2 linked regions of the Parasegetibacter sp. NRK P23 genome follow. The protein of the gene in region 1 interacts with the protein of each later gene in a pairwise test. Links are inferred from orthologs where the notes say so. Each region holds a gene or a part of one and is shown in the gene's direction. Other genes may lie near its edges.

Region 1 (12,852 bases):
TGGTGGCCGTGATGAAAGTAATCTCGCTCAACGAACTAGGCCGTTGGGAAGATGCTGCCGCCGCATACAGGGAATGGGCCGGAACGAAGGATACTTCTTACTTACAGCATGATCCCTATAAAAAATTGCCCCGCTTTAAAAGTGAAAGCAAAGCGGAATGGCTGTCCACCTTCCTCCCTGGCGGTGGCCAGATTTATGCGGGCAAGCCGCTGGAGGGCATGGTGAGCATACTGGTGCAGGGGGCGGGCGTATGGTTCGGGGTGGTGAGTTTTCTTGACCACTACTACTTATCGGCCTGGGCTGGTGCAGGACTGTTCGGTTCCTTTCACATGGGGGGCGTAAGGCGCTCCAGGGTATTGGTGCAGCGGTACAATAAGAAGGCGCTGAAAGACTTTAATGAAAAAGTGAAAACGATGATGCTTGGCGGAAATCTCTGATACACGCATAAAAAAACAGGTTTTAAGAGTGGACGGTCATTACATCCTTTCTTAAAACCTGCGTTGTAAAACTTTTCAGTAATTACATGTTGCCACCGCCCCACATAAAGAACTTAGGATTGCCTACGTATGGGCTGATATCCTGGTTGTTGATGATGAGAACGATCAGATCCACGAAGGGAACTATACCAAAGATACCGCCGCAGGTAAGGATATACCCGATCCAGGTCATGGTTTTAGTACCCAGGTAGAGACGGTGAATACCGAGTCCTCCGAGGAAGAAGTTCAGGAGAATGGCAGCCACGAAGTTTTTATCGCCGCTGGCGAACTGCGCGTTGTTCATGGCAACGGCATTGCTGCCCTGTGTCATGTTCATCACTTCTGCAGCAGCGCTGAGGCTGATGTCCTGGCTGTTCTCGAACAAAGTCTCAATCTGCTGGTCATCTACAAAATAAGAAGCACCTTCAGCTGAGGGGGTTGTGGCCGCAAATGACACGGCTGTAATAAAACAGCCTGCGATCCAGGTTAAGATTCTCTTTTTCATGAAATAGAAATTTGGACTAAGATAGAAAATTAGTGCCGACTATCTTTCTTTTAACCCATGATTTTCACATAAATATGTGGTTCATGGCAACTTAACTCTTCCTGGATTTTCCCGGATGAAAGCGTCCCAGCCGCCGGCTTTACCTTTTTTAACGGCCGCTACGGGTGAACTTGCCTGATAGTGGTGACAAACGGCCACGGCGAGGGCATCCGTGGCATCGTAATAAGCGGGTTCGGTTTCTTTCAGGGAAAGAATGTGTTGCAACATCTTCCATACCCGCTCTTTATCGGCGTTCCCGTTGCCGGTCACGGACTGTTTTACTGTTTTGGGAGAATACTCTGTTACATCAAGGCCAGCCTGCATCGCCGCGGCGATGGCCACGCCCTGTGCCCGCCCCAGTTTCAGCATACTCTGCACGTTCTTTCCGAAGAAAGGCGCTTCAATGGCGAAACAATCAGGCTTATGTGTACGGATCACTTCGTGCACTTTAGTATGAATGAGGTGCAGCCGGTTGTACATGTCTTTGTACGCCGCCAGTTTCAGCACATCCATTTCTATCAGCCTGATCTCCTGCCCGGTCACACAAATGATGCCGTATCCCATTACGAGGGTGCCCGGATCAATGCCCAGAATTATTTTTGATGCCTTATGCAATGAGGGTGTATTTTTAGCGAAATATCCTGTTCTGAACAAAAGTATCAAAATAATCATCAATTACTGGCTCGGGCCATTGCTGTTCATCTGGTTCGGCTATCATATCTGGCAACAGATCAGTTCGGATGGTGATTGGAAGGATTCCTGGAATCACATACGAAGTACCGCTTTCAGTGCGCACTGGCAGGAATGGGTGTTGCTTTGTGTGCTGATGCTGGCGAACTGGAGCATTGAAGCGCTGAAATGGCACAACTCCATCAAACACCTGCAGCAGATGAGCTACTGGCGCTCGTTCCGTGCCATATTAACCGGTCTTTCCTTCGCGGTGAACACACCCAACAGGATCGGAGAGTACCTCGGCCGGGTGCTGTATGTGGAAGAGGGGAACCGCATCCGTGCGGTGGCCATTACCATCGTGAACAGCTGGAGCCAACTGATCATCACCCTGGTGATGGGTGTGCTGGCATTGATTTATATGCAGGTGCAACTGGGGAAAGCAACTATTGAGGACGCGGGACTGTCTATCTTCTGGATACGGTCCTTTCAATGGATGCTCATTGTAATAACGGTAGTGCTTGTTTCCCTCTACATGCGCCTGGGTTGGTTGATCCCTCTGCTGGAGAAGCTGCCCTTCATCGAGCGGTTTGGAAAATATTTCCATGTGCTGGGCGAATTTTCACGGCGCGAATTACTGGAAATGCTTTTGCTTTCATTGCTGCGGTACTTTGTTTTTATCCTGCAGTACCAACTGGTTTTCAGTATATTCGGGGTAGGGCTTACCTGGTGGCAGGGTTTTTGGATGACCGGTGCTGTGTTCCTGATCCTCGCGATCGTTCCAACGATAGCGCTGGCGGAACTTGGCTTGAGAGGAGAAGTGAGTTTGCAGTTGATCGGCATGTTAAGTAAAAATAAAATCGGCATCGTGGCCGCAACCGGCAGCGTTTGGTTCGTTAACTTGTTGATACCGGCTATTGTGGGAAGCATCATGGTGATCGGAATTAAAATATACAGGAACAAATGATTTGATAAAGCAGGCTGGTGTTATTCAATAATGGTTCCGCCGCATTATCAGCATAAAGAACAAATAAAGATATACGGATGAAAGCTGCAGGTTTACTGACTCTTATATTTTTATCGCTGCACTTAAGGGCGGCCAATGATTTCTGCTCCGTCAGGAATACTTCTTTCAAAGCAGGCGAAAGCATTACACTGAAAGTGTATTATACGCTTGGCGTATATGTGGCCGCAGGAGAAGCCACCTTTACATCATCCCTGGAAAGACTGAACGGAAAGCCTGTTTACCATATCGTGGGAGAAGGCAAGACCTATAACTTCTACGATAACTTTTTCAAGGTACGCGACCGCTACGAAACCTACATCGATACCGCCAGCTTACAACCCTACAAGTTTATCCGCAATGTAGAGGAAGGCGGTTATAAAAAATATGAGAATGTAAGTTTCAACCGTACCGCTAATACAGCCGTTACCACGAAAGGGGTTTTCAAGGTGCCCGAATGTGTACAGGATGTGGTAAGTTCAATTTATTACGCGCGCAACATTGATTTCTCCAAATACAAGCCCGGAGATAAGATTCCTTTTTCCCTATTCCTGGATGATGAGGTGTACAACATCTACATCCGTTACATGGGCAAAGAGACCATCAAAACCAAGTATGGAAAATTCCGCGCCATCAAATTCAAACCCTACCTGATCAAGGGATCCGTTTTTGAAGGTGGTGAAAAAATGACCGTATGGGTTTCAGATGACGGCAATAAAATTCCTGTGCGGATAGAAAGTCCGATCTCCGTTGGGAGCATCAAAGTAGACATGTCTTCCTACCGGAATTTGCGTTACCCGCTTTCTTCGTTGATCAGTGTACGGTAGTGTTGAACCTGCCAACCTGATGCATAAGGAATACGACATAGTCGGAACAATCATTCAACTAAACGAATGGTTTGTGAAAGAAAGGATATGCCGGTAGGATTATAAGGCCAGGCATACTTGCCACCGGCAATTCCTTCCATTCACTCAACGCTGTTCAGGGCCACACAGTTTATCGTTCTATCTCAATATTACTATTTATCAGTACTCACTCATCAATACCCGGTATTACCTCTCCCTCTTTTTTATGTAGCCGCACAAAGTCCTTCACGAGGTTATTGTATACCCTGATACTCTCCACACACTCCGCGAATCCGGGTGTGCGTATAGAATGAATCCTGTTCCTGTACTGTTCATCTGAAGGGATGATGAGTTCCTGCCGCAACGGATCTATCACCACGTTTAATACCTCAAGTGCCATCACGCCCAGTAACGGCTCCACTTCCCCCGGTAAAACCACGGCCTTGCATGGCTCGCTGATGTGCTGGAACCTGATCTCCAGCCCGCTTACCACGTCGCAGGCCACCGGCTTGTCGTTGGCCAGGTAGAAGGTTTTCTTTCCCACCACAGGAAGCTTGAGGTAAGATTGGATGTTCTCGTTAATAATCAGTTCACGCGCTCCGGTATCCACCAATGCACGGATCTGGATACTTCTCACTTCTTCTTTCCCGATGATGTGTTTTTTCGACAGGGTCAGGTCCTCCAAATTCACCAATTCAATACTCGCATAAATGTTGCCCATACCTAGTTTTTTAGCTGCATGAAAATAAGGTGTACTCATCCGCTTAAAATTTTGATGATCTTAAAATAGATGGCCTTGCCCCGCTGCAGTCGGGACAAAAGAAATGCGTACGCCATTCAGCGCTACTCATTTTCTGCCAACAAAATTATGGATGTGTGGTGGGTGGGGCAATGTGAAAATAACCCATTTTGCGATAGAAAAACACCGATCAGCAATTTCGGAGGAAAAAACTTTCTCCTGCGCGTATGCCCTTCTCCGTTTGAATCAGCGTGCAGCACTCGTTTTGAACATCGTGTTCAAAGAATAAAATAAATTCTTTCGCCGCGGCTTCGTCAAGGAAGATTTTTTTCTCTTCCAAAGTAAGCAACGGTCTCGTATCATAAGCCATTACATAAGGAAGGGGAATATGTGCGGTGGAAGGAAGAAGATCGGCCACAAATACAATGGTGCGGCCATTGTATTTTATCTGCGGGAGCATCATCGATTCCGTGTGACCGCTTACAAAGCGGAATGAGATATGCTCGGTGAAAATACTTTCCGCCAGCCGGCCTTTTTCTGCGTCCGGAGTAGGTATGAATTTCAGTTGTCCACTCTCTTGTATGGGAAGAATATTCTCCTTAAGAAACGAGGCTTTTTCTCTTGCGTTTGGTTCGGTAGCCCATTTCCAGTGCGCTTCATTGCTCCAGTAAACGGCATTCGGGAAAGCGGGCACCAGCTTATCGTTCTTCCGTTCAATGCTTCCGCCACAATGGTCAAAATGCAGGTGCGTAAGGACCACATCGGTGATATCATCTTTATGGAAACCGTGTTTTCGCAGGGAGCTTTCCAGTGTATCATCGCCATGGAGATAGTAGTGTCCCATGAACTTTGCATCCTGTTTATCACCTATTCCATTGTCTATGAGGATAAGCCGGTTCCCATCTTCAATCAACATGCAGCGCATGGCCCAGGAACACATATTCTGTTCATCCGCCGGATTGAGTTTGTTCCAGATGGATTTCGGAACAACGCCGAACATGGCGCCGCCATCAAGCTTGAAGTTTCCCGTAGGAATGGAATAAAGTTGCATACGGCAATGTTTTTTACGATGGAGAAACGGATTTTTTTTTCTGAAGTGCGCTATAGAGCCAGACCATGCCTATTCCGAAAAATACAATCAGGCTCAATACGGAGTTTTTCATGCTTCCGGTGATGTCTTCTATTAACCCGAAACTAAATATGCCCAATACAATAGCGATCTTCTCCGTAAGATCATAATAACTGAAATAAGAGGCGGTGTCTTTTGTTTCGGGCATCAGTTTGGAATAGGTGGAACGGCTGAGCGATTGAATACCGCCCATTACCAGCCCTACCGCGATGGCCAGGGCATAAAAGCTGAATTCCACCGGTTTTTGTAATGGCGCAAGCAGGTCCTCTTCAGTTTTGATTTGTTTATCAACAAATGCGAAATCCTGGCTACTTTGTTCAAGCGTTTCTTTTTGTTGCTTCAGTACTGCGATCTTCTCGTGCATCGGGGCCAATGGTTCCGCAACGTTGGCGGTCTGGAAAGCGGCAATACAAATCAATATCCAAAAGAATACCACGCCCATCAGCACTTTGATGTTCCCGAACTTCGAAGAAAGTCGGCTCATGAGTATGGCACCGGGAATGGCCACCAGTTGAATCAGTACCACCGTAATGATGAGGTTGGTGTCGGGCAGATGGAGCAATTTGCTTCCAAACAGTGTGGCAGCCAGCATTACAGTTTGCACGCCCATGCTGTAAAAAAAGAAACCACGGAGAAATCTCTTGAGTACGGCCAGTTTTTTCACCTCGCCATATACCTTCTTTACCTCATGGAAACCATCGGTGAAAATATTGCCTTTGGTCGGTGATTTCACGGTTGTTGATGGCAAACGGTTGAACGAAATTTGTGCGAACAACAGCCACCATATACCTACCAGGAGAAAGGTGATCTGCGTTGCTTTGCCGCTTTGTCCTTCCATGAAAAGGATCAGGCAGAACCCGATGATCTGCATGATGACGCTGCCGGTATAGCCATAGGAAAAACCTTTTGCTGAAATACGGTCCCTGTCTTCCGGTGCGGCGATCTCCGGCAAGTAGGCATTGTAGAAAACCAGACTGCCCGCGTACCCCATGGCCGCCAGCATAAAAGCGGAGATGCCGAGCCATAGGTTGGAGGCGTCAAAGAAGTATAAAGCGGAAGAGCCCAATGCGCCCATGTAACAAAAGAAGCGCATGAAATTCTTTTTGTTGCCGCGCGTATCCGCTATGGAAGTAAGTATGGGGTAAAGCAAAGCCACCACGAGGTATGCTGCCGCCAGTGTATAATCGTACAGGGAAGAGTTGGTGAACTGCCTGCCCAGGAACTCAACTTTGTCGCTGCCATCCGGGCTTTTTGTGACCGCCACAAAGTAAATGGGGAAGAAGGTGGTGGTGATCACAAGGTTGTAAACGGAATTGGCCCAATCGTACATGGCCCAACCGTTGATCACTTTGCGGGAAGCGGTTTGCATATCGAGCGTTTAAGGTGCTGTAAGTTATAACTTACCGGCCATATACAGGCCCAGTAATACCACTCCGAGCGCTATGCGGTAGATGCCGAAAAGGCGGAAACCGCGCTTTTGGAGAAAACCGATGAAGAAGCGGATAGCAAGCATGGCTACGATAAACGCTACGATGTTGCCCACAACGAAAGCAGTGATGTTTTTAGTGGAAGCCAGTACCAGTTCGTATCCTTTTACCTCCGTGCCATTCATTTGGAAGTCTTTGAGTACGAGAGAATAACCGGAAGCGGCCGCCATGGTGGGCACTGCCAGGAAAAAGGAGAACTCGGCTGCCAGGGAACGGCTCAGTTGCTGTTGCATTCCGCCAATAATGGAGGCGGCACTCCGGCTCACGCCCGGGATCATGGCAAGGCATTGCCAGAAACCGATGGTGATGGCCTTACGGAAGGATATTTCAGGTTCGGTATGTATTTCAGGCTTCTGGAAGAAGCGGTCGATGAACAGGAGCACGAAACCCCCGAGGAACAGGGAGATGGCAACGGTAAGCGGGCTTTCGAGCATTTCGTCGATCTTGTCGGAAAACAGGAAGCCGAGGATCAGTGCGGGAAGAACAGCGAACGCGAGTTTCAGGTAAAACTGAATGCTTTTGAAATCGACAAATTTCTTCCAGTACAATACCACTACCGCCATGATAGCACCCAACTGAACGGCTACCTCGAACAGTTTGGTGAACTCATCGGTATGGATACCCATCAGTGAACTGGTGATCACCATGTGGCCGGTGGAGGAAACGGGAAGAAATTCGGTAAGTCCTTCTACAATGGCCAGGATAATGGCTTCAAGGAGATTCATGAGCGCTTCGGTTGATGGTAAAAAAACAGCGATCCCGGTAGGAGATCGCTTGAAATATTATGACGCAGCGGATCAGGCCGCCTGCTTTTTAGGTTTTTTGAAGATGGCGTAAATCTCCAGCAGCAATCCGCCAACGATCAGGATCGGGGCGATGGTGATTCTGCGGGTGCTGTATACTTCGTTTTCAGCAAAGATGTTCGGGTCCTGGCTTTTGCCGCCAGCCATGAGCAACATACCAATGATCACGATCACGATACCGGCGATCATCCATATATAATTCTCTTTGTGAAAGAGACTGGTGCTTTTGTTTTCGGTCATAACTTATGTTTAATCGTTCGCAATATAATCAATACAAATCATCCAGTTTCATTTTCAGGTATTTGATCACACTTCTGTGGGTGCTGAAGAAAGATATCGCGATACCCAGTAATATGATGATGGCGAAGAGGATCGCCAGCATGTTCATGTCCCGTATAGCCCTGATCTCCGGGATGTATTTTTCGGCCACGAAGATCAGTGCGATGATGCCTGCGATCGCCAGGAGTCCGCTAAGCGCTCCGTTCAGGATGGCGCGCATATCCAGCGGCTTGGCGATAAACCAGCGGGTGGCGCCCACCATCTGCATGGTCTTGATCAGGAAACGGTTGCTGAACATGGCAAGTTTAATGGTGTTATCGATCAGGAAGATCACCACGATCCCCAGGATAACGGCAATCACCAGCAATACCAGGGAGGCCTGTTGCACATTCTTGTTCACGCTGTCCACCACCGCGTCAGGGTATTCTGCGCTGCTCACGGCAAGTTTTTCCTGAAAAGTATTCTTGATCTTCAGCAGGGAGTCCTTCTGAACATATTCATCATACAACTTGAATTCTATGCTTGCAGGTAATGGGTTGTAATCCAATACTTTACCCCAATCCGCATTGCCGTCCTTCATAAATTTGTCTTTCGCCATCTCTTTGGTTACATACGTGTAGGACTTCACATAGGGCTGTGTTTTTACATAATCCACCAGTTCGGTACTGTCTTTGGCCGTGATGTTCTCGCGCAGGTACACCCTCACTTCCACATTCTCTTTAAAGTACTGGCCCAGCTTGTTGGCGTTGATCACGATCCACCCGAGGATACCCAGGATAAGCAATACAAGCGATACTCCGAGGATCGACATAAAGTAAGATGGTGAGGAACGTTTGGCAGATGCTTTTCCGATTTGAGACATGAAACTGCTTTAATGGTTAGTAAACGTATATTCAAAGGGATACGTGCAAAATAACGTATTTTTGCGCGATTTTCGGTAAGCCGTACCCGCCGGGCAGGGCTTACCGTGATTTAACGCCACGATATACGGTGTTATTCTCCAGACAATTTGTTAAAATACCGTTGTTGAACCGGAGAAGAACTACAATCTTTGAACCATCATGGAATACAATTTCAGAAAGATCGAAAAGGAATGGCAGGAGAAATGGAAGGCGGCAGATGCTTATCTTGTCAGCAATATTTCAGCAAAGCCGAAGTGCTACGTATTGGATATGTTCCCTTATCCGAGCGGCGCGGGGCTGCATGTGGGGCATCCGCTGGGCTACATCGCCTCCGATATCTATAGCAGGTACAAAAGGTTGAAAGGATTTAATGTACTGCATCCTATGGGATACGACGCTTTCGGCCTGCCCGCCGAGCAATACGCCATTGAGCATGGCATCCATCCGGCAGTGGCTACCGCGAAAAATATAGAGAACTTCAGGAAACAACTGGACAATATCGGGTTCAGCTACGACTGGAGCCGTGAAGTGCGGACCTGCGACCCTTCCTATTATAAATGGACGCAGTGGATTTTCCTGCAATTGTTCAACGCCTGGTTCAACAGGGAGTTGCAGCAGGCAAGGCCCATCCATGAACTGGTGGCCATTTTTGAAAAGAACGGCAATACCGCATATCCCTGCCCGGGAGATGCGACCGTGGTGTTCTCCGCCAACGACTGGAACGGGTACGATGAAGCCTGCAAACTGAACATCCTCATGCATTATCGCCTCGCGTTCTGCGGTTACGGAGAAGTGAACTGGTGTGAAGCGCTGGGAACCGTGCTGGCCAATGATGAAGTGGTGAACGGGGTGAGCGAAAGGGGAGGGCATCCGGTGGTACGCAAGAAACTCCGGCAGTGGTACCTGAGGATCACTGAATATGCCGACCGGTTGCTGGAAGGACTGGAAAAAGTGGAGTTCTCCGATGCGATGAAGGAGATGCAATCGAATTGGATCGGAAAAAGTTATGGGGCGGAGATTGAGTTTGGAATAAAAGGAGAGGAAGGCAAACTCAAAGTCTACACCACCCGCCCCGATACTATCTTCGGCGTGGATTTTATGGTTGTTGCCCCGGAACATGAACTCATTGCCGACATCACTTCGCCCGCACAACAGGCTGCGGTGGAAGAATATGTTGCCTATGTGAAGTCCCGCTCCGAAAGGGAGCGCATGGCCGAGAAAAAGATATCTGGCTGCTTTACCGGCGCTTATGCCATCAATCCGTTTGACGGAAGGGAAATACCCATCTGGATCAGCGAATACGTGCTCGCGGGCTATGGAACCGGCGCCATCATGGCCGTTCCCTGCGGTGATGAGCGCGATTTTAAATTTGCCCAGCACTTCAATATTCCCGTCACCAATATTATCGGGGAGCATTTCAACGGAACCGAAGCCAACCCTACCAAAGACGCATTGCTCGAGAACAGTGGTTTTCTGAACGGCCTGGTCATGCGCGATGCCATGAACGTGGCCATGGATAAATTAGAGGAGATGGGCATCGGCAAACGAAAAGTGAATTATAAAATGCGCGATGCGGCGTTTAGTCGTCAGCGGTACTGGGGCGAACCCTTCCCCATCAAATGGAAGAACGGCACCGCCTACCAGTTGCCCGAATCCGAACTGCCATTGGAACTGCCCCATGTGGACAGCTATAAACCAGGTCCGGAAGGAGAGGGGCCACTGGCCAATATTCCGGAATGGGTGGAAAAAGAACTGGAAACGAATACCATGCCCGGTTATGCCGGCTCGTCCTGGTATTTCCTCCGCTACATGGATCCTCACAACGAACAGGAATTTTGCTCCCGACAGGCCAGCGACTACTGGAACCAGGTCGATATTTATATCGGAGGCACCGAACATGCGGTGGGCCACCTGCTGTATTCAAGAATGTGGACCAAAGCGCTGTATGACCTGGGACATATCGGGTTCGATGAGCCGTTTAAAAGGTTGGTGAACCAGGGAATGATTCAGGGAAGCAGTAGGTTTGTGTATAGGGTGAAATTGCTTGAAACAATAACTGAAAAGCCAATAAATGCGGTACAGGTATTTGCTTCTAAGGATGTAGTTGATAAATATTATTTAAATGAGATTAGTCTTGAAGACTTCTATCAACTCATTATTCAAAGTGGGCTAAGCAACGCTCCAAGTTTTGAATATTTAGGAGAAAAGAAAGTTTCAAATATCTCAATCAGCATTTCAGCAATTCACGTTAATGTAAATATTGTTGATGGTCAGGAGCTTGACATTGAAGAATTTAAAAAATGGAAAATTGAATATTCTGATGCATTATTTGTCCTAAATGCTGATGGAAAATACATCTGTGGTTCCGAGGTTGAAAAAATGTCCAAATCCAAATTCAACACCGTTAACCCCGATGACCTCGTTGCCAAATACGGCGCCGACACTTTCCGCATGTACGAAATGTTCCTCGGCCCCGTGGAAGTGTCCAAACCCTGGGACACCAAAGGCATTGAAGGGGTACACCGTTTCCTGAAAAAACTCTGGAGACTCTTCGCCGATGAAAACAAAGGCTTCATCGTTACCAACGATGCGCCTTCAAACGATGAATGGAAGGCGATATATAAAGCAGTGAAAAAGGTGGAAGACGATACTGAACGTTTCTCCTACAACACTGCCGTTTCAGCCTTTATGATCTGCGTAAACGAACTGAGCGATTTGAAATGCCACAAAAAAGAAGTGCTGGAAAAATTGCTGATCATCCTCACCCCGTATGCTCCACACATCTGCGAAGAACTCTGGAACCAGGCGCTGAAAAATCCAGGAAGCGTATTGGATGCCGCCTATCCTGCGGTGGAAGAAAAATACCTGGTAGAATCAGCCAAAGAATATCCTGTTTCAATTAACGGAAAAACGCGTACCACCATCAACCTGGCACTTGATATCTCTCAGGAAGAAGTGCAGCAACTCGTGCTGCAAAACGAGATCGTGCAAAAATGGATGGAAGGGAAGCCCCTTAAAAAACTGGTGTACGTTCCCGGTAGAATGGTAAACGTAGTGGTATAAAAGCCGGAAAATTTCGAACTGAAAAATTGAATGCAGTTCAAAAAGTGCGTTTAATAAGCGCGATATTATCACGCACATGAGTAATAAAAAACAGGCTGTATCAGCATAAGATACAGCCTGTTTTTTATTAAAATGATTCTTTCAACTTATCTGCAAGGCATACAACAAACAACTCATTCTAAATCAACCAGTGCCAATAAAACAGCCACATTGCGCCAGCGAGGCTGGGAGGCTGCGAGGAACGAAGCAGGAAGCAGGAAGTAGCGCGCCTTTGCGAGAAAATAAACACACCACTACCGCTCCAAGTACCAACAAGCCATTGCGCCGTAGCGCCGTCGCGAGCAATAAAAACACCTCTCCCTGAAAGAGCCCCAAACTTAATTAAGGCCTTGCGTCCTTGCCACTTTGCGTCCTTGCGTGGAAAATATCCTCCATGTGCCCCCTCAATCTGCTAGGAACGAAGCTGTCACGTGAAAAAGAATAAACTACTTCTTCGTAATCACCGACTCCGTCGTAGAAGCAATCTTCAACGGCACTTTCTGTCCCATCACTTCCATACTACCCGTTGCATCCATGGTGGTGTTGCGTTTTTTCACAAGACCTGTTGCGGGATCCACTACCATCGTGCCTTTTACGGGACCGCTCATTTCCATTTTCATTTCCATGCCCTGTTGTTCGGTAGTGGTTTTGATCACGGTGTTGCCGGTGAAGGAAACAGCGGCTTCTCCGCCTGAAACGGATTCCAGTTTATAAGTAATATCGCTGGCCAGGGCTTCGGTGGTCACTTTTTCCTGCCATGTTTCGCCTACTTTCAGTGCTTTTCCACCGAAGGTGGTGATGGCGGCGAACGGTGCGCCAACGGAATAGGTGTTCTGCATGCCATTCATGGCGGCAAGGGCTGCGCTGGCGCCAT
Region 2 (12,360 bases), 2.2 Mb from region 1 along the record:
CTCTGTTATACCAGGTATTGCCTTCTATCACGCGAACCGGGTTAGCCCCTCCTGTAAAGAAAGAACCATCGTCGTTGTATACAGGGAAGAAAGGCAATGCCGTACTCATCACATCGCCCAAACCGCCCGCCCACGCCGCGGGTACACGCTGGTTATTGCCCCTGTTGTAGCCGGCCGTTATGCCCGCCTTGAATTTTGAATTGAGCGTATAATCAACATTGGCGCGCAAACCGTAACGTTCAAATGAGTTTCCCTTCAGGTAACTTTGCTGGTCGCTGTAATTGGCACTTACGAATGCACGTACCTTTTTGGAACCCACATTCATACTCAGGTTATGTTCATGCATTACGCCGGTGCGGGTAAGCAGGTCCCACCAATCGGTGTTCGTTTGCCTGGCCTTTTCCCAACTGACGTTTCCCGGAAGCGGTGCCAAACCTGAATTGCCATCGTTCACCCAGGCTTCCTGGCGCAAGGCGAGCCAATCTTCGGTACCCAGAAAATCCGGACGATTCGCATAAGTACTGAAACCCACCCTATTGGAATAATTGAAAGAAGGCTTGCCGCTTTTACCGCGCTTGGTGGTGATGAGGATCACTCCATTCGCACCACGACTTCCATATATACCAGCCGCCGCCGCATCTTTTAAAATTTCCACGGATTCAATGTCCTGCGGATTGATAGCGGCCAGTGGATTCTGGTTCATGGCACCACTGTTACCACGAAGGAAATTGTCCTGGGTGATGGGAACACCGTCTACCACATACAACGGATCGCCTCCCGCACTGATGGAATTCAACCCACGTACACGCACAACCGAGCCCGACCCTGCAAGCCCGCTGCCCTGCACCACCTGTACGCCCGCGGCACGTCCCTGCAAACCCGCTTCAAAGCTGGGCACCGGTACTGAATTTAATTTTTCGCTGGTCACTTTGGTAATGGCACCGGTCACTTCCCTCCTGCGCTGACTTCCGTAACCGATCACCACCACTTCATCGAAAGATGCGGTGGAAGGATCCAGTTTGATGTCGAGCATTCCGGAAGCGATAGATACTTCCCTGGAAGCATAGCCCACGGAAGTGATGACCAATACTGATGCATCAGCGGGAACGCTTAAACTGAAAAGTCCATCGGCACCCGAAGATGTTCCGTTGGTTGTTCCTTTTAGGAGAATTGAAGCCCCGAATATGGGCTGACCGTTCCGGCCATCTGAAATTTTCCCGTTAATGGTGCGCTGCTGGGCAGCAGCTTCTGTTGAAACCATGCACAATAATGTGCAGAGCGCAACAAGCATCCTCGTTAGATTCCTGGCAGTCATAATGGCAATTAATAGGTTTTATAATCCGCGATACACTAATGTGTATATTTTACACAATGTTAAAATAAAAATTCTGTTAAACCAAAATAAAATGCGGGGTTTTATTTGGAATTCCCAGCGCAATCGTTTACAAGAAAAGACAGGGTAATCCGGCGCAATGATGCACCAAACCTCATTTGTTGACAGGAGACAATACAAAAGCATGTATTGTTAAACGATCTTCCTGAAAGGGATGAAAATCGTTCAACCGGCTTATATCAAAAGAATACAAAAATCATTAAGCTGATAGATCGATCATTAAAAACTGCGACTCATCAATCAAGGAATACAATTTTATAATATGCGAATCTGAGAAATACAACCATTGTATCAAAACATGCTTACAACGCATAAGGTGTTTTAAAACAATGATGGGCATGCGTTTCAGCTCATTCAATTCTGTGTTGAATCGCGAAGCTTTTGCATTGAATTGGGAAGTGCTACACTTTTAAATGCTGAGGTTGCTACATTAAACTCAATCATGTAGCCGTTCCACCCGCATAGCACAGGCTAAGAAGCATCAAAATTTATCTGCCAGTTAAACCCTTCTGCCTCACCCGCACTATCAGAAATTGATATCCAGTGCTTTTTTGCTGAGCTTACTGTACTTTCTGTGGTTGAATTTGTAGAGTTTTCCCGGGCGGTGCGGCACATTGTCTTCCATCTGTTCCGTATCCACCAGGAAGCCCATCTGGAAGAATTTCTTTCTGAAATTCCTCCGGTCCATTTCCACGCCGAGGATCGCTTCGTACAAAGATTGTAAATCGCGGAGGGAAAACTTCGGGGGCAGCAGATTGAACACCACCGGCTCACGCAATACTTTTTGCTGAAGCCGGGTATAACAGGTTTGCAGGATCTGCATGTGGTCGAAGGCCATGGAACGGATTTCGTTGAAGGGGTGCCAATGCAGTTCGTTGTCTGAAAGTTGGAGTTCGTGGTGCTGGATATTTACAAGAGAATAATAAGCCGTAGTAACCACCCTTCCGTTGGGGTGCCGGTTGAGAGAACCGAATGTATGCACCTGTTCAAGGTATACATCATCCAGCCCGGTGCGTTCTTTCAGGATGCGGTAAGAAGCTTTGTCGAGGTCTTCATCCGGGCGCACCAGATCTCCCAGCAGCGACCATTCCCCATTAAATTCGTCCAGGTTACACTTGATGAGCAGCACCTTCAGCACCCCTTCATCGAACCCGAAAATGACGCAATCCACGGATATGGCCACCTTGAAATAATCGGCGATGCTGATGGGTGTGGTATTGATGTTCGGTTGCGCTGCTGGTCGTCTCGTCATGGCTGGCTGTTTAATGTTATTCGGGTATCGCAAGTTATTTCAGTTTAACGGATTTCCAAGACCGGTGCGTATAATACCGGAATGTTCTCCGTGAAAAAACATCGCTACCAGGAGGAAAAAACATTGAATTTTTCCGCGTACATCTTATTCTTCCAGCAATACCTGATGATATATGTTCCCGCCTGCGGTACACTTCCGGTGATGGCCGTAACCGGTAGTTGTCCTTTTCCGGCTATCGTATTCACCTGGTAAGTTCCACCCAGTTGCCGCCCCGAGATATCATGAATGCTGATCTGTAATTTTCCGGGTTCGGGAAGCTGATAGACTATGCTGGAAGCCTGGTTTACCGGGTTGGGATAAATGCCAAAACTAAGTAACCGCCCCTGGTTGTCTATATCCTGAACCGGGGTAATACCCAGCCCATAAAGATTCCTGCTGAGGAAAATCCTGTACTCGCCGGGCGCGAGACTGATCTGCTGCTGCGTTCCGCTGGCCGTGTAGATTTCAGGCACCATATACCTGTACCAGTTGCCCGCTTTCGGGAAGGTAACGCCGATGGTTTGCGCCGTAACACCAAAATTACCCACCACCACAACGGAGGCCGTATCATTGAAAGTACGGACGATCATATATTTCAGCCCGTTTGTACCATTCAACGAAAAGCCGATGTCCTTACTGATCCAGGTATCTCTGAAGAGCGGGTGGTTCCGGAGTTGCAACAGGCTATCATAAACGTTCACCAGGTTTTTCCGGTCCGTGTTCTGCAAATAATCCCAGCGGATGGGCTTATCGTCTACACGGCAGCTGTTCTGAACCGTTCCGTTGCTGCAATAGTTGATAGAATAATCGTAGCCCATTTCCCCGAACTGCCACATCATTTTCGGACCCGGCATCAGCCAGAAAAAAGCGGCGGCGGCTCCGTTTCTTGACAGTGCCACGGGCAGTGTTTTCACGTTGTGTGATGCGTTGGAAGTACTGCCGAACTGCAGGTTTTTATACATCAGTCTTTCTTCATCATGACTTTCCATATAGGTAACAAGGTGCGGGTTGTTCCATCCCCTGGAAGTGAACAATCCATATGAGAAATCTGATTTTCCACCATCGTTATACCCCATGGTCGCTTCGTTGAAAGGCTCTGTCGCCTTTCCCCAGAACAACATGCCGTAATCGGAGAGTTCTTTCTCCTCACTGTTTTCAGAAAGGTGCTCCAGTATTACATAAGAGCCATTGGCATGCTTCATAAGCGTATCGTAATAGGCCTTCCAGATGGCGACCCGGGAAGCATCGTACACGCTCCAGTTGTTCACTTCTGTATTAGAACCGCAATCGCCCGTTGTACAGGAATTTTTCTGCGTAAACCCTTTGGACAAATCAAACCGGTAGCCATCAATGCGGTATTCCTTCAGCCAGTATTCCGTTACCCTGCTGAAGAAATATTTTGTGGCCGCGCTTTCATGGTTCATGTCGTACCCCACATTAAAAGGATGCTTTGCCGTTGGATTGAACCATGGACTTTCCGCGGAAGGACGGTTGTTCGCCGCGTCAAAATACAATTGTACCATGGGACTTTGGCCGAAAGAGTGGTTCAGCACCATATCCATAATAACAGCGATTCCGTTTCTATGACATTCATCAATAAAGGCTTTCAAATCATTTTCAGTGCCATAAAATTTATCCGCCGCGAAATAGAAACTTGGGTTATACCCCCAGCTCTTATTGCCCTCGAACTCGTTGAAGGGCATCAGCTCGATCGCGTTGATGCCCAGTTTTTTGAAGTACGGAATAGTATCTTTCAATTGTTTCCAGTTGTGCCCGGAAAGGAAGTCGCGCACCAGCACCTCGTAGACGAGTAAATTTCTTTTATCGGGACGAACGAAGTTGTTCACCTGCCAGTTGTACGGTGTTTTTCCCGTTTGTAAAACACCTACGATGCCCGTTGTTTTTCCTGCTGGATATGGTTTTAATCCCGGGTAAACACCGGTGGAAATCACCTCTCCATCGTTGAAGGGGTCCAGTATTTTTTCAGCATAAGGATCGGCGATGCGCAATGTTCCATTCACCAGGTATTGATACGCATATTCTGTTCCGGCAGTGAGTCCGGTTATCGTGAGCCACCACCTGTTTCCATCCGGTGTTTTTTTCATGGCGTACTCCTGGCGTTCGGTCCAGTTGTTGAAATCACCCAGCACGCGTACCGTGTTCTTACCGGGTGCATACAGCACCAGGGTAACAGACGTGTTCCCGTTCAGGTAATTGATCCCATCTTTTACACCGGCAGGAAGGGGTGCCGTTTCCACGTTCCCGTCCACAAAAAAATCAATGGTATCGCGAACAGTATTTGGTCCCGACACCGCTTCAGCAATAATGCGTTGGTTGCCTGGAGATACAATATTTGCCACCCCATTCAACGCCTTTACATTGGAAGCAGCGGCCAGTTCCGTTCCATTGAAGAGCAGTCGTATGGTACTTTGCAAGTTAGACGACGCCGCCACATTTACCGTTTCGCCCACGGTTTTCAAAAGCGGCAGCACATACCGGTTGTAACGCGGTTCCGACTCCGGCTGAAAGAGCGCCACCTTCAGGTCATTGTTAGAATACACAGGGATATACATATTGCCCTGATCAGCGGAAAGGTCAGATACTTTCCCTTCCAGCACACTTCCGCCCGGGTTATAACTTCTGAACACCATTGCCAGCCGCAGCAGTTGCTCACCGGCAGTGATGCCGTAATATTTGCGCAAGGTGTCCAGCCTGATCTGGTATTTGTTGTTGCCGATGGGCGTAAGTTTAAAAGCCGCGTTATTGGTATTCCATTCCGACACCACATGCTTCCAGTCTGTACGACCAGTGCTGGCAGAAGTAATGACACCGGTATGAATGTAAACATCACCGGAATAATTGTTGAGTCCTTTATTCCCTTTAGCGGCATCGAAAGTAATCAGGAGCGTGTCTTCCGCGGTGGGAAATGCGGGCGACCATGTAAGCAGTTGCGCGCTGGCATGCTGGCACATGAAAACAGCGGCCACCAGGAGGTGAACAAGCAATCGGTTCATTATACAGGTTTTATGCGTTCAGGCAGGCATCGTTTTCATTTCAGAAAAAAATCTGTCCTTTTTCGCTGAATGAAGGTAAAAAGTTTTTACCTTAGTTGTGTAAAAAATACACAATAATATTTTTTACCCGCTGAAACACTTCGTGATTATAAAACCTGCCGCCCCTTTTTCCGGTAATACGGGAGAAGGGGCTTTCTTTTGGGCAACACTTCATGCTTTTATGCTCGTGCAGCGCCTTCACATTAGACGTATTTTCATCGTGTAAGACCGGTTTAAAAAACGATGTTCTAAAGGTTTTATCACCTCGGCACCTATGGGAAAACAACGTCGGTGGCACCGATTTGCCCTAAACCCACCCAAAACCAACTTCTTACCCTCTTCCTTCCGCACCCGTTCAGAAACGGATCGCATCAAAAGAAAAACAAGGCGAAACTCGGCGGGTTTTCACCCTACCCGGTGGCACCGCTATAGCGATGGCACCGGGTCAATCCCTATATTTGCGATCTAACTCGATCCCATGTTTACCAGCGATATTATCAGGTCTTACCAGGAACAAACACTTGAATGGCTCAGAACGCCTTCCTCCTTTGATATACAACAGATCGCGCAACTCCGCGATATCCTTAAATTCCACGAACACCGGTATTATGTGGAAGATAACCCGCTTATCTCCGATGGTGAATATGATATACTGTATAAACTGCTTGAAAAAACTGAAGAAGACCACCCTGAACTGATCACTTCCGATTCGCCTACACAGCGTGTCGCCAAAGGACTTACCAGTGTTTTCACCACTGTGCAACACCTTGTGCCGATGCTTTCGCTGGAAAATTCCTATAATGCCGAAGACCTTCGCGACTGGGACCGTAAGGCCAGGGAACTGACAGGCCTCGATACCGTGGAATATTGTGTGGAACCGAAATTCGATGGCGCCAGCATCTCTCTTATTTATGAGAATGACCTTCTTGTAAGAGCCGCCACTCGCGGCGATGGGGTGGAAGGCGAAGAAATTACCACCAATGTGAAGCAGATCCGCTCGGTGCCGCTTTCAGCGCCTTTCTCCAAATTCGGCATTCAACAAATTGAAATCAGGGGAGAAGTCCTCATCAATAAAAATAATTTCGCAGCCTACAATGCGCAGTTGGTGGCCCAGAACCTGGCCCCGCTCGCTAATCCGCGCAACGCGGCCTCGGGTTCCCTCCGCATCAAAGACCCCAAAGAAGTGGGAAGGCGCAACCTGGAAGCCTTTCTTTACCATGTGAGCGACGTAACCCTTACGGGCGAAATGCCGGCAGCGCTGCAAAGCCATAGCGCATCGCTGGAACTGTTGTGGAACATGGGTTTCAGGAGCCCGGTAAAACAAATGAAAGTATTCCCGGGCATCGATGGTGTGATTGATTACTGCGCGGGCTTTGAAGCCGGACGCGATGAACTGCCCTACGAGATAGATGGTATGGTCATCAAAGTGAACCGGAATGACCTTCAGGATAAGATGGGCATGACCACACACCACCCGCGTTGGGCCATGGCCTACAAATTCCGCGCGCGCCAGGGTACCAGCATCCTCCGCAGGGTGGAGTTCCAGGTGGGCCGTACGGGCAGCATTACGCCAGTCGCGAAGATCGACCCCGTTCCCATCGGTGGCGTAACCGTGGGCTCTATCTCTCTTTTCAATGAAGATGTAGTGCGCGAGAAGGACCTGCATATCGGTGATACCGTATTGGTGGAAAGGGCCGGAGATGTTATTCCTTACATCGTGAAACCTTTAGCGGAACTGAGAACAGGGAAAGAAGAACCGATCATTTTCCCGACAAATTGCCCGGTTTGCGGCGATGCCCTCTTTAAGCCCGAAGACGAAGCCGTATGGCGCTGTATCAACCTTAACTGCGAGGCACAGGTAGTGGAAAGAATGATCCATTTCGTAAGCAAAGACGCCATGGACATCAGGAGTTTGGGTGAATCGAACATCCGGAAGTTCTACGACCTGAAATTACTGCACGATATCCCCGGTATTTACGCACTTGATTTCGAAGCCATCGGGAAACTCGAAGGTTTCGGCCCAAAATCCATTACCAACCTACAGGAGGCTATTGAAAAATCGAAGCAGCAACCCCTGCACCGGATCATTTTCGCCCTGGGCATCCGTTATGTGGGCGAAACCACCGCGAAAGTGCTGGCCCGCGCCGTGGAGCACCTGCTCGATTTCAGGAATTATTCTGAAGAAAAACTCCGCGAACTGGAAGATGTGGGCACCAAAGTAGCGGGGAGCATCCACCAGTTTTTCTCCAACCAGGATAACCTTCACCTCCTTGAACAGCTCGAAAAAGCCGGACTGAACCTGAAGAATACCCAGAAAGGACAGGTGGCGGGCGGAAGCTTGAGCGGCCAGACCTTCCTTTTCACCGGCACCCTCACCCGCTTCAAGCGCAGCGAAGCCGAAGAACTGGTGGAAAAGAACGGCGGAAAATTGCTGAGCGGGGTAAGCAGCAAACTCAATTACCTGGTGGCAGGGGAAGAAGCAGGGTCCAAACTGGAAAAAGCAAAAAAGATCCCGACCGTAAGGGTGATCACGGAAGACGAGTTTCTTCAGCTCTTCGGTTAAATATCACCGATAATATTTTGAGAAGTTCGGGATAGCTTTTGTAACTTTAAAATAAATCAACATGTTATGGTAAAGAAGCTGCCCGGCGAAGTGTGGAAACACTTGCCATTCCCCGGCTGGAAACAGCTCAGGAAAAAATATGCACTATCATCGAGCGGCCGTGTTGCCAGTTATTCCGAAGAGGTAAACGAAGACGGAAAGCTGCTGAACGGCTCCCTCACTACAGGCTACAGAACCCTAAACCTTCACCGGCCCGATAGCAACGGCACACTTTACATCCACCGTGAAATAGCCAAACTCTTTCTGAAGAAACCTTCTCCTAAATACAAGTATGTGATCCACCTGAATCACAACAAAACCGATAACACACTTAAAAACCTGAAATGGGCCACGCTGGAAGAGATGATCGCGCACCAGCAGAAAAGTCCGCAGAAAATCGCCTACAAACAAATTCAGGCTACGCGTACCAAAGGGCTTAAACTCAATGCCACACAGGTTAAAACCATTAAAAAATCACTCAACGATCCCAAACGTAAACTCACCATCAAGCAACTCGCTGAAAAATATGGCGTGAGTGAAATGACGTTGTACCGCATTAAAAGCGGGGAGAACTGGGGCAGGATATAACCAGGATATGACGATGATACAGGGTAGTACATTTTCTTTTTTGAAAGACCTGGCAAAGAACAACCACAAAGAATGGTTCGATGCCAACAGAAAAGCATACGAAAACGCCAGAAAGGATTTCGCGGGTTTCATCGACAAGCTGATCCCCGCGATGGCTAAGTTAGATCCCACGATAGCGCACCTTACCGCGAAAGACTGTATGTTCCGCATCAACAGGGACGTGCGGTTTTCGAAGGATAAATCTCCGTATAAAACCAATTTCGGCGCCTCCATTTGCAGGGGCGGAAAAAAAGCCATGCTTGCGGGTTACTATGTTCACCTGGAACCTGGCAAGAGTTTTATTGGCGGAGGACTTTACATGCCCATGGCCCCGGAACTGAAGAAAGTACGGCAGGAAATCGATTATTGTTACGATGAGTTTGGAAAGCTCATCCGCAATAAATCATTCATTCAAACTTACGGCGACCTCGACAAAAGCCCTGAATACAGCCTGGCCAACGCACCGAAAGGTTATGAAAAGGACCATACCGGCATTGAATACCTGAAACTGAAAAGTTTTATCGCCGGACGGGAAGTGCCGGATAAAGAAGTACTTGCCACCAATTTTCTCCCGGAAACAGCAAAGGGCTTCAAAACCTTGAAGCCCCTGCTGGATTTTTTAAACCGGAGTTTATTGGAAGACCACTAAAGCAATCCTTTCCCATTCAAGTATTCCGCGATCTGAACGGCGTTGGTGGCGGCACCTTTGCGGAGGTTATCGCTTACGATCCACATGTTCAGGGTATTCGGAGCGCTTTCATCGCGGCGAAGACGGCCCACGAATACTTCGTCTTTCTCGTGTGCATCCATCGGCATGGGATATTGCGCGTTGGCAGGATCATCCACCACTACCACGCCAGGCGCTGCACTGAGCAGGGAGCGAACTTCAGCCAGGTCAAAATCGTTCTCAAATTCCACGTTCACGCTCTCACTGTGTCCGCCCATTACAGGAATACGTACAGTGGTGGCCGTCACACGGATGGAGTCATCGCGCATGATCTTCTTGGTTTCTTTCACCATTTTCATTTCTTCCTTGGTATAACCGTTTTCCAGGAATACATCAATCTGCGGAATCACGTTCAGGTCGATGGGATATTTGTACGCCATCTCACCTTCCACGCCTTTCCTTTCGTTCATCAGCTGGTTCACGGCTTTCACCCCTGTTCCTGTTACAGACTGGTAAGTGGACACCACGATCCTTTTGATCTTATATTTTTTGTGCAGCGGGTTCAATGCCACCACCATCTGGATGGTAGAACAATTGGGGTTAGCGATGATTTTATCGGCCGCGGTAAGCGAATCGGCATTGATCTCAGGCACGATCAGCGCTTTGGTGGGATCCATTCTCCAGGCGGAAGAATTGTCGATCACCGTAATACCAGCCTCAGCAAATTTTGGTGCCCACTCCAGGGAAGTACTTCCTCCGGCGGAGAAAATAGCTACATTGGGCTTGGCGGCAATGGCATCGGCGGCGCTCACAATGGAATATTGCTTTCCCTTAAACTCCACCTGTTTGCCTACGGATCTTTCAGAGGCCACGGGAATAAGTTCAGTTACCGGGAAGTTGCGTTCCGTTAATACCTGCAACATTTTGGAGCCTACCAGGCCGGTTGCTCCCACTACAGCTACTTTCATGTTTGTTTTTGTTCTTTTAGTTGGTTAATTATTAGTATAAAAAAAGGCCCTCCAATCTGGAAGGCCCTCAATTCTATTGTAAACACAGAACGCTTATGCACCTTCCTTAAGTGGAAACTGTTTCTTAATGCGTTTTGTATGTTTCATCATGTTCATGCGGGAGCAAAATTAAAGTGAAACATCCGTGATTTCCAAAAATATTTTCCGCTTTTTTCTGCCGGGTTTTCGGTGTTTTTCACATTGTCAGGTTTTTCCGACCATTCTACCTTTGAGTTTTTCAACCGGGCGGTGTTCCCTGCAGGAATGCTGCCCTACTTAAAATGAGTGTGTATGAATTGGGGGAGAAGGATAATAACGATGATTTTACTGATCTTAACAGGAATAAAGTCGGAAAGCCAACAGGTAAGCAGATACGATGTGGTGATCACGGAACTGATGGCCGACCCCGATCCCCCCGTTCAATTGCCCGCGGCTGAATATGTGGAGGTATTGAACCGGAGCGGCAACCCTGTATTCCTGGAGGGATGGACACTGAGCGACCGAACCGGTTCTGGTTCCATACAAGGAAACTTCCGTCTCGATCCAGGCGCCTTTCTTCTGTTATGCGCCACCTCGAATGTTGCGCAGTTCCAGGTATTTGGTCAAACCATTGGCGTTACAAGGTTCCCATCTCTTGATAATGCAGGCGATGTGCTTCAACTGAAAGACGCCTCCGGCGCAACAATACATGCTATATCCTACGCCATAAGCTGGTACAGAGAAAGTTTTAAACAGCAAGGTGGCTGGTCGCTGGAAATGATTGATACGGCACAGCCCTGCCTTGACGTACACACGCAAACCGACTTCAGCAGAAACTGGAGCGCCTCCGCTGACCCCGAAGGAGGAAGTCCCGGAAAAGCAGGCAGGATCATGAAACCATTACCCATTGTTGCCATTGTGCCGGTACATAGTTTTATGACTGATCTCAACACCATCGTTGTGCAAATGAATATGAGCTTTGATACAAAGAGTATAGCACGGGATTTATTTGTCGAAAAGATCAGTGGCTTAAATCCGGATACGGTTTTTAAAGAGCAGTTCTGGAACGATGCGATATCCTTACATTTCAGCGATGCATTCCGTGAAAAACAGCTATACAGCATAGCCATTCAAAACATGCGCGGTTGCAATGGTGCTGTACAGCACGCCCCGGTTGTATTGCCCACCGCAATGCCAATCGTCCCCGGAAAAGAGGAAGTGCTGCTGAACGAACTCCTGTTTAACCCACACCCTCCCGCAGAAGATTATATTGAATTACACAACAAAGGGCCGGGCGCAATAGATCTTTCCGGAATGTATTTAGGCGGGATGAATACCGCTGGCGCCATAACATTATCCGGGCCTTTAAGCCCTGAAACAAGGTTGTTGTTTCCCGGTGAGTACATCGTATACTCCGCTGAAACAAGGTTCCTGAAGGAACAATACCTAGTAAAGGATAGCGCAAGATTGTTTCCGTTGAAAACTATGCCCTCCTACCCCGATGACAAGGGTACAGTATTACTCTTCAATAGCCGGGGAGCAATCGTGGATGAAGTATCCTATCAAGAACGGTGGCACCACCAGCTGCTCACTAACAAAGAAGGCGTACCCCTTGAAAGGATATTCACGGGCAGAGACAGTAATGATCCCAACAACTGGCACTCTTCGGCAGGAACGCCGGGGTATAAAAACGCGCAGCAGGTGGAAAATGAAGCGATGGCAGCGAGGCAGTTTTTTAGTC

Evidence for each region.
Region 2: the proteins of M4J38_RS14115 (region 1) and ligA interact in binary tests that used the Escherichia coli proteins (3 or more experiments, as listed by UniProt). The link is inferred for Parasegetibacter sp. NRK P23 from one-to-one orthologs.

What each region holds. Positions count from the first base shown.
Region 1 is NZ_JAMDLG010000001.1:3,472,713-3,485,564, forward strand. The notes cover bases 8,702-12,139. They hold M4J38_RS14115 (leucine--tRNA ligase), read left to right. Parts: upstream 8,702-9,035; coding sequence 9,036-11,939; downstream 11,940-12,139. Other genes in these bases: M4J38_RS14110 (ABC transporter permease), read right to left, coding at 8,702-8,836. Also shown: M4J38_RS14060 (hypothetical protein), read left to right, coding at 1-437; M4J38_RS14065 (TM2 domain-containing protein), read right to left, coding at 520-981; crossover junction endodeoxyribonuclease RuvC, read right to left, coding at 1,063-1,635; M4J38_RS14075 (lysylphosphatidylglycerol synthase domain-containing protein), read left to right, coding at 1,604-2,656; M4J38_RS14080 (DUF3108 domain-containing protein), read left to right, coding at 2,734-3,519; M4J38_RS14085 (aspartyl protease family protein), read right to left, coding at 3,725-4,297; M4J38_RS14090 (MBL fold metallo-hydrolase), read right to left, coding at 4,467-5,327; M4J38_RS14095 (MFS transporter), read right to left, coding at 5,341-6,774; M4J38_RS14100 (undecaprenyl-diphosphate phosphatase), read right to left, coding at 6,799-7,617; M4J38_RS14105 (DUF3098 domain-containing protein), read right to left, coding at 7,690-7,935; more of M4J38_RS14110, read right to left, coding at 7,964-8,701; M4J38_RS14120 (DUF6263 family protein), read right to left, coding at 12,425-12,852.
Region 2 is NZ_JAMDLG010000001.1:1,263,739-1,276,098, forward strand. The notes cover bases 5,812-8,757. They hold ligA (NAD-dependent DNA ligase LigA), read left to right. Parts: upstream 5,812-6,215; coding sequence 6,216-8,300; downstream 8,301-8,757. Other genes in these bases: M4J38_RS05105 (NUMOD4 domain-containing protein), read left to right, coding at 8,367-8,757. Outside these bases: M4J38_RS05085 (TonB-dependent receptor), read right to left, coding at 1-1,261; M4J38_RS05090 (NUDIX domain-containing protein), read right to left, coding at 1,920-2,645; M4J38_RS05095 (alpha-amylase family glycosyl hydrolase), read right to left, coding at 2,750-5,698; more of M4J38_RS05105, read left to right, coding at 8,758-8,927; M4J38_RS05110 (DUF2461 domain-containing protein), read left to right, coding at 8,935-9,615; M4J38_RS05115 (aspartate-semialdehyde dehydrogenase), read right to left, coding at 9,612-10,601; M4J38_RS05120 (lamin tail domain-containing protein), read left to right, coding at 10,932-12,360. UniProt on the Escherichia coli protein: DNA ligase that catalyzes the formation of phosphodiester linkages between 5'-phosphoryl and 3'-hydroxyl groups in double-stranded DNA using NAD as a coenzyme and as the energy source for the reaction.